2 regions of the Rheinheimera sp. NSM genome follow, and region 1 is predicted to be linked to the other one. Evidence: predicted binding sites of a transcription regulator. Region 1 holds the regulator's gene; the other holds the start of a gene.
What was found. The regulator FliA, encoded in region 1, starts transcription of late flagellar genes. The targets are predictions, from matches to a motif close to GCTAAAGTTNNNNNNNNNNCNGCCGATA.
Positions count from the first base shown of each region.

Region 2: a site for FliA is predicted at 2,994-3,021, ahead of ACTZWV_RS06610 (DUF5610 domain-containing protein). Genes of this name have one in related genera too.

Region 1 covers NZ_JBQTCI010000003.1:284,811-292,725, forward strand. Annotated here, with positions in the region: gene ACTZWV_RS10665 (chemotaxis protein CheA) at 1-2,069, opposite strand, end outside; gene ACTZWV_RS10670 (protein phosphatase CheZ) at 2,085-2,840, opposite strand; gene cheY (chemotaxis response regulator CheY) at 2,866-3,237, opposite strand; gene ACTZWV_RS10680 (RNA polymerase sigma factor FliA) at 3,290-4,009, opposite strand; gene ACTZWV_RS10685 (MinD/ParA family protein) at 4,006-4,884, opposite strand; gene flhF (flagellar biosynthesis protein FlhF) at 4,877-6,280, opposite strand; gene flhA (flagellar biosynthesis protein FlhA) at 6,291-7,915, opposite strand, start outside.
Region 2 covers NZ_JBQTCI010000002.1:157,693-165,607, reverse strand. Annotated here, with positions in the region: gene ACTZWV_RS06630 (DUF4097 family beta strand repeat-containing protein) at 1-140, opposite strand, end outside; gene ACTZWV_RS06625 (hypothetical protein) at 150-635, opposite strand; gene ACTZWV_RS06620 (RNA polymerase sigma factor) at 628-1,152, opposite strand; gene ACTZWV_RS06615 (MFS transporter) at 1,679-2,869, opposite strand; gene ACTZWV_RS06610 (DUF5610 domain-containing protein) at 3,066-3,707, shown strand; gene ACTZWV_RS06605 (GGDEF domain-containing protein) at 3,804-4,733, opposite strand; gene ACTZWV_RS06600 (efflux RND transporter permease subunit) at 5,212-7,915, opposite strand, start outside.

The DNA of each region.
Region 1 (7,915 bases):
ATACCGCCGTCGGAGGTTATCGTTGCACCAGCCATGCCCGGCGTGCCCTGCAACAAGGCATCCAGCGGCTTAATTACAACTTCTTCCTGACCAATCAACGAGTCAACGACAAAGCCAACTTGCTGGGTACCAATCTGCACTATGACCACATGGCCCTGTTCGCGCCGGCGTTTTTTGTCTGACCCTTTCACCAGCCAATGCTCGAGGAAGAACAGCGGTATGGCTTTATTACGCACAACCACAGTTAACTGACCGTCAACAACGTTGGTTTTGTTTAAGTCCAGATGGAATATTTCACTGACGCCGGCCAGCGGTAAGGCAAAGGTTTGCTTGCCGACAATAACCATCAGGGTTGGCAATATCGCCAGGGTCAGCGGTACTTTAATTTCCAGTAAGGTGCCCTCACCCATTTTGGAGTGAATGTGCACAGTACCGTTTAATTGGGTGATCTTGGTTTTTACCACGTCCATGCCGACACCGCGGCCGGAGATGTCAGAAATTTGCTCTTTAGTAGAAAAACCCGGCGCGAAAATCAGGTTAAAGGCTTCTGTGTCCGACATTCTGGCGGCCGCATCGGTATCGAGGATACCGCGCTTAATGGCAATACCTTTGAGTTTTTCCGGATCCATACCGGCGCCGTCATCATGGATAGTCAGCAAAATATGGTCACCGGCTTGGGCCGCAGCTAATTTAACTGTACCGGTACGGTTTTTACCGGCTTTTTGCCGCACCTCTGGCATCTCAATACCATGGTCTACCGAGTTGCGCACCAAATGCACTAAAGGATCGGCCAGCGCTTCTACCAGGTTTTTATCAAGATCCGTTTCTTCACCTTCTAATACCAGCTCAATGTCTTTTTGCAGTGAGCGCGCTAAGTCACGTACCACCCGGGGGAAACGACCAAATACTTTTTTAATCGGTTGCATCCGCGTTTTCATCACCGCACCCTGGATATCGGCGGTAACCACATCCAGATTAGAAATGGCTTTGCTCATTTCTTCATTTTGCGCCGTAGTGGATAAACTGACCAGGCGGTTACGCACTAACACCAGCTCACCGACCATGTTCATGATCTGATCCAGCCGCTTGGTATCAACCCGCACTGTGGTCTCTACCTGAGCGGCTTGCTGCGCAGCCGCTGCTTTATCGGCTGCTACCGGAGCCGCCGCCGGCGCGGCCTTCGTTTCAGCAACCGCCGTTTTAGCCGGTGCAGTTGCAGCCGGCGCTGATGCTGCGGCTGGCTTAGCCACTTCTACCGGGGCTTTACCTTTGCCGTGTAATTGATCCAGTAGGGCTTCAAATTCTGCATCGTCTATTTCGTCATCAGATTTCTTCGCTGCCGCGCCGGACGTTGCCGCAGGTGCCGCAGCCGTTTTATCTGTTGCTGCAGCGGCGCTATCCGGAATAAATGAGCCTTTACCATGCAGCTGATCCAGAATAGATTCAAACTCATCATCAGTAATATCTTCGCTGCCGGACGAGCTTGCTACCTCAACGGCGGGTGCAGGGCTGGCGGCTGCGCCGCCTTTTTTGCCGTGCAGCTCATCCATCATGCGTTCAAATTCTTCTTCGGTAATATCGTCGACACTGCCACCGGACGATGACGCAGCCGGCTCTGGCTCTACCGGCGCAGATGCAGGTGCAGCTTTAGCGACAACAGGTGCCGGGTTTGACGCCGACTCCGGTTCGCTGTAATGGTGTAAAGCTTCAAGTATGGCGGGAGATGCAGGAGTTAACGGTTGACGATTTTGCACTTCAACAAACATTTCGTTGATGCTGTCGAGTGACTGCAGAATAACGTCCATCAGCTCAGGCGTAACGCGGCGTTTACCGGTGCGCAGAATGTCGAACACGTTTTCAGCACCATGGCAGGCGTCAACCAGCTCAGTTAATGACAGGAAACCGGCGCCGCCTTTTACCGTATGGAAACCACGGAAAATTGCATTGAGCAAGTTAGCATCGTCCGGATTATTCTCCAGCTCTACCAGTTGCTCCTGCAGTAATTCGAGGATTTCACCGGCTTCAACCAGAAAGTCCTGCAGTATATCTTCGTCCATATCAAAGCTCATGCAATGACACCTCTGTTAAAAACCTAAACTGGATAACAAATCATCGACGTCATCCTGACCGCTGACCACATCATCACGCTCTGCTGCATCAATAATAGGCCCTTCCGCTTCATGTGCCTTGGGCTTACTTTTTGCAGGTTTCGCTTCAGCAGACTGCACCATCAAACTTGATTGGCCAAACGCGGTTAACAAACCAATCAGACTTTCTTCAACTTCACGCACCAGTTCAATAACACGGCGCAAAATCTGGCCGGTTAAATCCTGATAATCTTGTGCCATTAACACGTCGGTTAGCAACGAGTTCAGCGTATTGGAATCACCACTGGCTTGCTGAAAAAACGCATCGAGGTTATGACATAACGATTTAAACTCGCCCAGTTGCATTTGCCGTTGCATCAGCTTTTGCCACTGCGGCTGAATACTGCCCAGTTTCTGGCTGATTTGGTCTGCAATGGGTAAGCACGACTCTACCGCATCCATAGTACGGTTAGCAGCCTGCTCGGTCATATCGATAACATGATTAAGCCGTTTTTTCGCGTCCGGAATATCTTCTTCAAGCAGGTTGTTCAGTGAGGGGTCTATCTGGAAATTTTTTAACGAGTCATGCAGCTGGCGTGTTAACTTACCTACTTCCGCAAATAACTCTGATGAACCCGGCACAGCCAGTTGCTGTACCAATTCGTTGGCAGAGTCATGCTCACCCATTTCCAACAGCTGTACCAGCTCCCGGGCCTGGTCCAGAGAAATTAAAGGCGCCGTAATTGCAGACATGGCTATGCTCCTTTGTCAGTTACGGTTAGCCGATGCGTTCAAATACTTTAGCTAACTTCTCTTGCAGCGTGGCTGCAGTAAAGGGTTTGACGATATAACCGTTTACGCCGGCCTGAGCCGCAGCGATGATTTGTTCTTTCTTTGCTTCTGCCGTTACCATCAGCACCGGGATATGCTTTAACTTGGCATCAGCACGGATAGCACGCAACAAGTCTATTCCCTGCATGCCGGGCATATTCCAGTCTGTTACCACAAAATCAAAGTCACCGTTTTGCAGCATAGGCAAGGCAGTGCTGCCATCGTCTGCTTCAGACACATTCGTAAAGCCAAGGTCACGCAACAGGTTTTTTATAATTCGTCTCATGGTTGAAAAATCATCTACCACAAGAATCTTCATGTTTTTATCCAAAATCCCCTCCGACGAGATATTATTGTTATCTCAGAATAGGTTACAACCAATCCTGCATTCTGGCTTTTAACCTGATTAATGCCTGACTATGAATTTGACTAATCCTGGACTCACTGACATTCAGCACAGCCCCGATCTCTTTCAAGTTTAGCTCGTCATTATAATACAGCGAAAGTACTAATGCTTCACGCTCAGGTAAATTACTGATTGTTTTCGCTAAATCCTGGTGGAAAGTTTCATTTGCCTGGGTTTCATACAAATGATCACTGTCTGTATCACCGGATGTTACCAATACATCTGCCGAAATCCCGAGGTCTTCAATACCAATAACTCTGCCGCTACTGATATCGTTAAGCATATGATGGTATTCATCTATAGATATATCAAGTTTTTCAGCAACTTCTGTATCTTTAATATCACGACCATATTCAGCTTCCAGCCCGGCGATGGTTTCCGCTATCAATCTGGCATTACGATGTACCGAGCGTGGTGTCCAATCACCACGGCGCATCTCATCGAGCATGGCACCGCGGATACGGATGCCGGCGAAGGTTTCAAAGCTGGCCCCTTTGCTGCCGTCAAAATTCTTTGCCGCTTCAATCAGGCCAATCATACCGGACTGAATAAGGTCGTCGGCCAGCACGCTGGCGGGTAACCTTGCCATTAAATGGTAAGCGATACGTTTAACCAAAGGCGCGTGACGTTCGACCAACTGCTGCATATGGTCAACACCGCCATAAGCTGCAACTTTACTGTTCACGCGATCCCCCGATCAACCTGAGGCTGCACCAATTGCTCCAGAAAAAACTCCAAATGGCCGGATGCCGTTGCCGGTAGTGGCCACTTGCCGGCTTTTAATGCCAGGCTTTTAATTGCCATGCTGGCCGGTGTCTTCGGAAACGCTTCGACAAAGCCTTTTTGCTTACGCGCAGCTTTGCGTACGTTTTCGTCGTACGGGATAGTAGCGACCAATTCCAGACTTATATCAAGAAAACGATCGGTTACGCGGGTTAATTTGGCAAACAGCTCCTGGCCTTCTTTTAAACTACGCACCATATTGGCGACAATTTTGAATTTTTCCACCCCATGATCGCGACTGAGAATTTTCATCAGTGCATAAGCATCGGTAATCGATGAGGGCTCATCACATACCACCACCATCACATCCTGGGATGCGCGGGAAAAGCTTAATACCATGTCGGAAATACCGGCTGCCGTATCCACCAGTAATACATCTACCGGGGTTTTTAATTCACTGAAAGCGCGGATAAGGCCGGCATGCTCTGCCGGTGCCAGCTCGGTCATATTTTGCGAGCCGGATGTAGCGGGGATAATTTTGATGCCGAAGGGGCCGTCAATAATAATGTCGTCAAGCCCGACGTCACCTGCCAATACATGCGACAGGTTTTTTTCTACTCTAAGGCCCAACATAACGTCACAATTGGCCAGGCCAAGGTCGGCATCCAGCACCAGCACTCTTTTGCCCATCTGAGCCAGTGCCATGGCAAGATTCAGCGTAACGTTGGTTTTACCCACGCCGCCCTTGCCACCGGTAATTGATATTACTTTTACCATCTGCTTATTCATTTTTCTCAGGCCATTGGCTTGATCGTCGATATTGTCATGACTATGCATAGGTTCCGTCCGCGCGGCTCATCTCATCGTTATACCACTGATGACCCGTACTACTGTGTGCGATTCGTAATTTTTCTGCCTGCTGCACCATAAGGCGGGCCTCGGCAACTGCTATATCTTCAGGTACGCGTTGACCATTGGTCAGGTAACTGACAGGTAACGCATTCTGAATAGCAACATTGATGACTTCACCTAAGCTTAAGCATTCATCAAGTTTGGTGAAAATACAACCAGACAAAGGTATGCGTTTGAAATGTGTCACGCTTTCCTGCATAACCCTAGCCTGCGCTGTGGCAGACAATACCAGATAACTTTTTATTTTGACACGACTATTATGCACCAAACCGGCAAGTTTTTCCGCTAAACGTACGTCACGCTGACTCATACCGGCCGTGTCGATTAATATCAGTTTACGTTGTTGTAACTGATTAATTAACAACGCTAACTCGTCACTGTCTTTGGCTTGCTTCACCGGACAACCAATAATACGGCCAAACGTAGCCAATTGCTCATAAGCACCGATACGGTAGCTGTCAGTGGTAATAAGCGCGACCTGGTCGGCGCCGTGCCGCTTGGCAAACTCAGCCGCTAATTTGGCGACAGTAGTGGTTTTGCCCACCCCGGTGGGCCCTACCAGCGCAATCAGGCCGCCACGGCGTAAAATATCGTCATTGGTGGTGCTAAGCTGCCCGGCTAACAATTCCAATGCTGCATCCCACGCATCTGCACTGTTTAGCTCTTCCGGCATAAAACACGCCAGTTGATCGGCTACCTGCTCAGACAACCCCAATTGTTGTAAGTTCTCTATCACCAAAGCCCGTACCGGTTCGCGCCGTGCCAGGTCTTGCCACATTAAGCCTGATACCTGATGCTGCAGCAGTTGCCGCATCGACAGCATCTCGTTGCGCATTGCATCCATTTGCTGCTGCACTAATTTAGCTTGTTGCTCCTGCTGCTTGCTGATCTCGGTCAGCTGCACGCTGCTAACACCCTGTGCCACGCCGGAAGTTTGACGCTCAAACTGTGCGCTACGCGGCGCTTGTTGCTGTGCTTGTGGTTTAGCTGCTGTCTGAGCATTCACCTGCTGCTTAATCATCTGCCGTGCCAGCAGGGCTTTTAGTGAGTCGGCCGGCGCTTCAGCGGCGCTATCAGACTCAGCGGTATTAATCTGGTTATCATCGTCGGCTACCGTTACGGCAAAGCGCGGCTCAGCACGTTTTTCCACTGCCGGCGCTGCTTTAACGGCAGCTGCGGCATCATGATCAATCGCCGCAACAATTTCCACGCCACCGGCCACTTTTTTATTTGACAAAATAATGGCGTCAGGACCAAGGAACTCTTTTACCTCGGTTAAGGCAGTACGCATATCTTTTGCCACAAAGCGTTTGATTTTCATCAGTTAACTCCTAGTTTGCCTGGCCAATAACGCTGACAATACGAATTTGTTTATCGTCGGGTATTTCCTGATAGGACAATACCCGCAACCCTGGTATGGTGTACTTCACGAATCGTGCCATAACTGAGCGTAAAATTCCTGACGTTAACAATACGGCGCTGTCACCGCTCAGTTCCTGGTTTTGATGCGCGTCCTGCAGCGATTGCTGAATGCGATCGGCCAGGCCCGGTTCAATGCCCGCGCCATCGTTGCCGGCCGCCTGCATCGACTGATGCAGCATTTGCTCCAGCTCCGGCGCAAAGGTAATAACCGGGATTTCTTTACGGCTGCCGCCTACTTCCTGCACGATCAAGCGGCGCAGCGCAATACGACAGGCGGCGGTTAACACATCCACATCCTGGCTCTTGGCTCCGTATTCCACCAGGGTTTGCACTATGGTGCGCATATCACGGATAGGCACACCTTCCTGCAGCAGGTTTTGCAGCACTTTAACGACAGTGGTTAATGCCAGCGTGTCCGGCACCAGGCCTTCTACCAGTTTGGGTGAATGTTTTGCCAGCATATCCAGCAGGTTCTGCACCTCTTCATGCCCCAACAAGCTGGCAGCATGATTGGTTAAAATCTGGCTTAAATGTGTCGCCACCACAGTTGCCGCATCTACTACGGTGTAACCCAGTGTTTGCGCGTGCTCGCGCTGATCTTTGGCTATCCATACCGCGTCCAGGCCAAAGGCCGGGTCTTTGGTAGCCACACCTTTTACCGTGCCAAATACCTGGCCCGGGTTAATCGCCAGTTCGTTGTCGTGGCGCAGCTCGCCCTCGCCACTGGTTACCCCCATTAAGGTCATCCGGTAGCTGTTAGGTTCCAGGTCCAGATTATCGCGGATGTGTACAGCCGGGATAAGAAAGCCCAGCTCTTGCGACAGTTTTTTCCGTACGCCTTTGATGCGGCTTAACAGTTCGCCGCCCTGGGCTTTATCTACCAGTGGGATCAAGCGGTAACCCACCTCAAGGCCAATGGTATCGACGCCCTGCACATCATCCCAACCAATTTCTTTTACGACACCCGACTCTACCGGCGTTAATTCTGCCGTGTTACGGCTTACCAATTCAGCCTGTTGCTGCTGGCCGCGCTTATGCATCAGATAAGCCATGCCGCCTACCACGGCAGCTAAGGTTAAAAAGGCAAAATGCGGCATGCCGGGCACAATACCCATTAAGGTCAGTACGCCGGTGGCGACAAACAACACTTGTTTGTTACCCAGCTGAGCGGTCATTTGCTCGCCCATATTTTCCGACTTGTTCTGCCGCGTAACGATAATGGCAGTACCGATAGACAGCAGCAGTGCCGGTATTTGCGCCACCAGACCATCACCAATGGTCAGCAGGGTATAAATCTCCATTGCCTGGCCAAACGATAAGCCGTGCTGGATCATGCCGATAAACAAACCGCCTACCAGGTTGATCACCAAAATAACGATACCGGCGATGGCATCGCCTTTCACAAATTTACTGGCACCGTCCATCGAGCCGTAAAAGTCGGCTTCACTGGTTACTTCATCACGGCGTTTGCGCGCATCTTCCTGAGTAATCAGACCGGAGTTTAAATCGGCGTCAATCGCCATCTGCTTGCCGG
Region 2 (7,915 bases), on a different contig from region 1:
TCAATGTAAATTTTTTCATTCGCCGTTACGGTACGGTTTTCGTTAACGGCTTCACGCGCATCGGCCCAGGCCAGTTGGCTGGCGGCCAGTAGTACTAATGCTGCAAGGCCGGTTAGCCGGGTTTGGGTTGCTGTTTGCATGCTACTCTCCTAACTGATTATTAAAGGTTGTTGCAGTGTGGCCTTTTGAATAAAGCTGAGCTGCTGTTGATATAAGCTTTGCAACTGCGCTAACAGCTGCGGTTCATCCGGATAAAATTGTAATGCCTGGCGTACCTGCGCTATGGCCTGGTCCCAATGCGTTAATTGTTGCTGCCAGTTATCAAAGCCCTCACTTACCGCCACTACCTGGCTGAGTTGGGTGGCTTTTTGTTGCTCGTACACCTGTAGCAGCATCAGCTCGGCAGTGGGCATACTGGCCTGGTTGCCGCCTGGTGCTGCGGGTAACAACGCCAGTTGCCAGCCAATTAAACTGACCAGGCCCAGCATGGCAGCGGAGCCCCATTGCCACAGTCGTGGCTTATCTGCAGTGCTGCGTGCAGTAAGCCGGCTTTCAAGCTCCGGCCACAGATCACGCTGCGGGGTAATTTGCTGTGTCAGGCGGTTAATAGCCTGGTCAAGTTGTTGTTCATTCATCAGCTAACCACTCCTGTAACAATTGTCTGGCCCGAAAATACTGCGCTTTAGAGGTACCCTCTGCGATACCCAGCAGGGCGGCAATTTCCCGGTGCTGATAACCTTCCAGCGCAAACAGCACAAATACAGCTCTGGCCTGGGGCGGTAAACGCTGTATTGCCTGCTCTAACGGCGCATCGTCACTGCTGCAGGCTACGCTTTGCTCGCTCAGCTCTGGCTGCTCATCACTGCTGTCGGTTAAACGCAGGTACTTTTCCTGGCGCCATAAGTCGATGGCCGTACGGGTAGCGATACTGTGCAGCCAGGTAGCAAAGCTGCTGTCGCCGCGAAAGCCCGGCAGCTGTTGCCATACCTTAATAAACACTTCCTGGCTGGCATCCTCGGCTTTTTGTTTATTCGCCAGCAGGCGCCAACACACCGCATATACCCTGCCGATAAACTGCTGATACACACTGTAAAACGCCTGCTTATCGCCGTTTTTTGCCGCTGCGATTGCTTGCGCAAGCTCCATTGCCATAAACGCCCTTAATTGGCTGGTGTTATTGTTGCTATTGTCAGGTTAGTCGATAGCGTATAGCGAAAGGTTTAAACGGCGCTGATATTTTTTATAAGCAGGGTAAAAAAGAAAACCGGGAGCCAGGCTCCCGCCACTAAATAGTGAATAATAATCCAGGAAGGAAGGTGTAACGGCACGCAGTATGACGCCGGTCAATGTCAGTTATGTTACAAAAGTGCGACCGTTTTATGAAATTGCCGGCAAAAAAAGGCCGGATACACAGATCCGGCAAATGTTAAGCACTGGAGGAACAGATTTGCCTGAACAGGCCTGCCCACTTTGCCCTGGCTATGTTACAAGCTGATGATTTGTTTGCGTCATATCGGTTACCATTAGCCACTTAAATTACTACACAGCACGGCAACCACATAGCACAACCGGACACAGAGTGTTTGCTTAATTTGCAGCTGAGCGGGCTGGCTGTTGCCCGGCTGCGCGAGCTGAGTAAAGCTGAGCTAACACAACTGCTTAGCACAACAGCGCCGGTTTAACATAGCTGCGCCAGCCTGGCGCGCTGCCACAACCACAGGCACAGCATTAAGGTAACGCCGTACATTAACAAGGCCCCCACTACCACGCCCTGCCACTGCAACCAGTGCCAAAACGGCTGCAAATACAGGCCACCTGTGCTGGCGCCAACATAATAAAATACCAAATACAGTGCACTGGCACTGGCTTTAGCGCGGCTGGCACACTGGTTCACCCAACTGCTGGCCAGCGAATGGCATAAGAAAAAACCAAAGGCATTAATAAAAAAGCCGCAGACAATCAGCCATAAACTGCTGCCCAGGGTAAGTAAGGTGCCCAGCATTAAAATCAACACCCCCAGCGCCATCGCCAGCGGTACCGGCAGTTTAAGCGCTACCTTGCCGGAAATGGCCGAACCGATGGTACCGGTAAAATAAGTGATAAACAGCAGGCCAATCCAGAAGCTGGACAAATTATAGGGTGCATCCGACAGCACAAAGGCAATATAGGTATATTGGTTTAAAAAGATAAAAAAGCTCAGGCCGCCAATCAGATAAGTAAGCAATAACAGCGGCTGACGTAAATGAAACAGGTTATCAGCCAGCGCCTGACGCAAGCGAAACGGCTTAGCGCTAAAGCCTTTTGCCGCCGGTAAATAGCGCCAAATCAAGTAACAACTTAATGCGCCAAGCACTGCCATTGGCCAAAACACCCATTGCCAGTGGCCAATATCGGCCAGGGCGCCGGCCATTAAACGCCCGCTGATGCCGCCTAACGAATTGGCACTGATATAAAACCCCACTGCCGCAACCAGCGCCGGTTTACTGTACTCTTCGCCCATATAAGCAATCGCTACTGCCGGCAGGCCACCGAGAAAAATACCCTGCAGCGCGCGCCAAAACAATAAAGCGCCATAGCTCTCTACCTGAGTCAGCGCCAGGGTACTGAGCGTCATACCAATAAGCGTTAGCAACAGAATATTCTTGCGCCCGCGCGCATCGGATAACGCAGCATACACCAGCAGCGACAAGCCCAGGCATAAGGTACCAATGGTATAGGTCCAGCTGGTTTGTAACGGTGTTAAGCCAAACTCGCGGCTAAGCACCGGCAATAAAGGCTGCAGCAAATGCAAATTAGCAAACACCACCATTGCCGCTAAACACAGAGCAAAAGTGGTACGGTAAAACGCCGGGCTTTTATACTCGATCACAACGCAGGGCCTTGGTTTATCAGTTTAGCTGTTGCCAATGGCCGCCAGTATAAAGCTATTTCTGCACACAAACGAGTTAGCCGCCCGCGCAGCAACCGCCACCGGCAGAAAAAGTGAAATTTTGGCTAAAGTTTAGCCGGCTGCAGCCGATAACCGGTAACGGGCTATACTAAAGCCACTATTTCAGGAGCATCCTATGAGTATTTCTTCCGGTAACACCTCAGCTAACGTTACGGCTAATAACGCCGGCGCGGCCAAACAAAATCCCGCGACGCAAAAAACTGACGATAACCGCGGTATTAAAGATATGGCGGCCCAGGCTAAACAGGCGCAAAACACCGCTATTTTGCGCGCCAACGAGCAGGTGTCGCTGCGCAGCAATAACGACTCGCTCAGCTTACTCTACAAAACCGCACTGGAAGGCATTAACGCCGAACTGGAACCGGTACTGGGCGAAAACGCCGCGCAAAAAATCTATGACTCCGGCATTGATACCTCACCCGAGGCCACCGCAGATCGCATCGTTGCCTTTGCTACCGGTTTTTACAGCCGCTATAAAGAGCTGAACCCGGGCGCATCAGAAGAGGAAACACTGGATAAATTTCTCGGCATCATCGGCGGTGGTATTGAAACCGGCTTTAACGATGCTAAAGATATTCTGAAAGGCTTAAAAGTGTATGAAGGCGAAGTAGAAAGTGGCGTCGATAAAACCTACGGCCTGGTAATGCAGGGGTTAACCAGCTTCCGTGAAAAAATGCTGGAGATGGCAACTAACCCGCCTGCTGCTGACGATAATGACAATACGGATAACAGTACTGATGGTGAAAAAAGCAGTTAACCACAGCATGCAAGCTTTGGTTAAGCTACACGGACTCCTGCTAAATCTGATGCCAATGAAATATGATGCACACCCTAATCTGAGCGGTGGAAAAACCTACAATGGATAAAACCTGTTTTTCCCTTCTTTTTTTGCAATGTACATATTAGTATCGGCGACGCTTATGAGCCTATCGAAAGAATTACCGCTTTCAGGAAAAGAAGAGAGCCCCATACTTGCTGAAACATGTAACTCAGTATTTCTATACGTAATTGGAGTGCTGATTGTCGAAATTAACTTTTTAGCTACTACCCTTAACTGCTCCTCATTGCCAATTTCAGCGAGAATTACTAAAAACTCATCCCCTCCAATACGACAAAGGCAGTCTGAGCTTCTGAGTTCATTGGTTATTTTATAACTAACGCCTTTTAAAACTGTATCACCAGCATCGTGACCATAGTTGTCATTTATAGACTTAAATCCATCCAGATCAATGTAAATAATGCCTACGGCTTTGGTGTTTCTTTTGGCTAACTCAACTGCTGAAAAGACTTTCTCCTTCGCCAGGCGAAGAGTTGCCGCTCCGGTAAGCTCATCATAGTTTGCAAGTTTTTCAATTTCCACGTTCTGGCTTTCTATTTTTGATATTAGCTGCCTAATTTTTTCATATGCAGAGGTAAAAGCCATGATAAAAATAAAGTTAAAACTGACTATAGGCAGAAGGGTACCCAACCAATTTAATGGTGATGCAATTAATTTACTTAGCTCAATTGTCGCGTTATCAAAAAAGTGAAAGAAAGCAATGGAACTCAACAGCAATATTGCAATAAATGTTGAGTAAATTACTTTAACATTATGAGGTCTTAACAATGACAGAAAAAATACCGATGAAATCAACCAGTGCATTCCGGCACCTAACATACCATAATTAACAACACCCACCACACCTATCAACACTAGCAAACCATATAAAAAATACACTTGTATATTTAACTTTATTTTTGGCTTTATTAAAAATAAAGTTAAAAGAAAAAAAGCGAAAAACAAATGAATACAGAATACCTCTCAGCCACCCAGAGTGTACGACCTCATTGCTGAAACAAGCAGACCAAAAACAGCCAACACAATAACAGCTAACCAAACCCTATTAATAAAGTATATCTTAAAGTCAACTTTAGCCATCGCAGCGCTTCCACATCTTAATGCAACCCACATAAAAACAACTTAAATTTAAGAAAGAAAAATCTCTCAACACCAATTTTTTATTTAACAACCCTACCAAGCCTCCACATCAACACATTTTAAGAATTAAACCCTACCAAGAACAATATTTTAGACAAATGTTAATCTTTATTATTAAATTTTAAATGATTTCACTGCATTCAATGATAGCCTCAAGATAAAAGGGCCTGTCGCGCGCACCAGTAAAATATCACCAGAGAAAAATACCTCTGTATTGCCATGAGGAATAAACTTCATGCCACTTATCTCTCAAAATGCTGTTCGTAATTGTAAATAGTTGAAATTAATTAGAACTGGCTTTCACTCTATATAAACAAGCATACAAGACAGGTATAACGCCCAGTGTTAGCAGGGTAGAAAACGCCAGACCAGCCATAATGGTGATCGCCATCGGCTCCCACATTGCCCCCCCGCCCAGATAAAGCGGAATGAGTCCTAAAACAGTGGTGACAGTCGTTAAAAGGATCGGTCTGGCCCGGGTTTGTGCAGCTTTACAGATGGCCTGATAGTGTTCAGTGCCGCCGTTCAGCTCCACTTTAATACTTTCTAATAACACGATGGCGTTATTAATCACTATGCCGGCTAAGGAAACAATCCCCAGTATCGTCATAAAACCTATATAAGAGTTCGCCAGCATTAAGCCTGAAATTACCCCGATCAAACCAAGAGGAATGGTAAACAAAACAATTAACGATTTACGTATACTATTGAACTGGCCAATCAGCAGAATAACGATAATCATGCCTGCGACAGCTAAATTGTCAGCAATTGATTGATTAGCCTTAGCCGAGCTTTCGTATTCGCCGCCAAACTGATAACTCACCTCGTTATTCCAATTACGGTGTTGCTTACTGAGCCAGGATTCCAGATTGGCTACTATTTGCGCCGCATTGGCATCTCCCACCAAATGCGCGCCCAGTGTTACAGTGCGTAACCCGTTTCGTCGTTGAATTTTGGCCAAGTCCCATGTAAGTTCGACATTGGCTACCTGCGACAGCGGTACCGAATTCCCCGTTACCTGAGAATAAACCGCCAGCGACCTGACCTTACTCAGTGTATTCCTTGCCGATTCCTCGGTGCGCAGCAGTACCGGGATACTGTCTTCCCGTTCCCGGTATTCCGTCAGCTCAAGGCCGCTTAAGCTTGATTGGAGTGAAATAGCAATATCCTGACTGGTGACACCGGCCCTTTGTGCCCGCACCTGATCAACGGCAACATTGAGTTTTTTAATGCGCTGCCCCCAATCATCAGTGACATTCTGCAGCTCCGGCATTTGATACAGGTGTGCACGCACCTGTTCAGTCACGCTGGCCAGCATGTCCGGATCCCAGGCAGATAAACGTACTTCCACCGGATTATCTACGGCAGGGCCATTGCCTATCAAACTAAGAGTAAGCGTCAAATCAGGATGTTGGCTTTGTGCGTAGCGCTGAATTTGCGCCATATAGTCTTTTATGTATTGCTCGTCTGTGACATTGACAATCATCAAGGCGTAGTTATTGCCGGACGGTTTAGGATTGTGTGACAAGATAAAGCGCGGCCCGCCATTGCCAATATAGGTTACCCAGTTTGTGATGCCGTGTTGCCGTCCTTCTTGCTGCAATAGCTGTTCTGTCATATAAGCTTCAAGATCTGCAGCCACAGCTTGCGTACTTTGAATGGAATAACTGGTCGGTAACTCAAGTTCCATTTTGAAGTAGGCACGTTCAGATGGCGGAAAGAAGATTTTGGGTAGCAATGCACTGCCAATCAGCGCCGCTATCAGCAGTAAGATTGTTAAACTTAAGGTTGCAAGCCGGTTGCGCAGCATAGTGTTTAACAGCCGGCGATAGAGCCGGTCAGCGAGACCTTGGTTGTTCGCTTCTTTCGGCGTAACCTTCAGAAACTTTATGCATAGCAGCGGGATGATGGTTACGGTAATCAGCCAGGAACATAGCAAGGTAATAGTGACAACTTTGAACAAGGAAGATGTAAACTCTCCTACATTTGATTTAGCTAAATAAATGGGTAGAAAAGCGGCGGCGGTTGTTAAGGATGCTGTCATAAGTGGAAAACCCAGCTCTTTTGCTGAGGCAAGCGCTGAGTCCAACGCACTCTTCCCCTTCTGCATCTGGGCCATGATGCTTTCAGACATAACAATACCGTTGTCTACTAACATACCCAGCGCGATAATCAGTGCCGCCAGAGAAATTTGATCCAGGCCGATGTGAAACAGATCCATCACAATCATCGACAGCAAAATAGAGGTCGGAATAAGCATGGCAACCACCAAACCGGTGCGCATGCCAAGCGTTAGCAGCATAACAAAAGTGACCACCAGCATGGCTTGCATCAGGTTGGACATAAAATCTTTTACTTTGCCATCGACCTCTTTTGGTGAAAAGTTGATAAGTTGAAACTCGACCCCATGAGGATACTGCGTTTCAAATGCAGCAATGGCCTTGCGCACTTGCTTGCCAAGCTCAATATTGTTGCCGCCTTCGCGCATAGACAGCGCGACAGACAGCGCCCTTTTACCCGAGCTATGCACCCGGGATTTGGCGGGATCGATGTAAGCGCGTTTAATTGTTGCTATATCGCGCAACATAATTAAGCGATTGTTCTTCGGTGAACTTATCAGCGTTTTGCCTATATCTTCAATAGATTCATAGTTGCCGCTTGGTTCAAGTACAATACGCTCCGGGCCAAGGTTAAATTCACCGCCGGATATAACGATATTCCGGGCCGACAGTATCTGCGACAGTTGATAAGGTGAAATGCCCAGCTCCGACAATCTGGCATTGTCGTATTCTACAAATACTTGTTCTTCTTGCTCGCCGAAAATCTCAACTTTGGCCACATCGGGAATGTTTTGCAAAACAGCCTGCACTTTGTCCGCTACGTTTTGTAGCTGCGCATCACTCAGCCCTTCACCGGTCACCGTCATCACTACGCCAAACACATCGCCAAATTCATCATTAATAAAGGGGCCAACCACATCGTCTGGC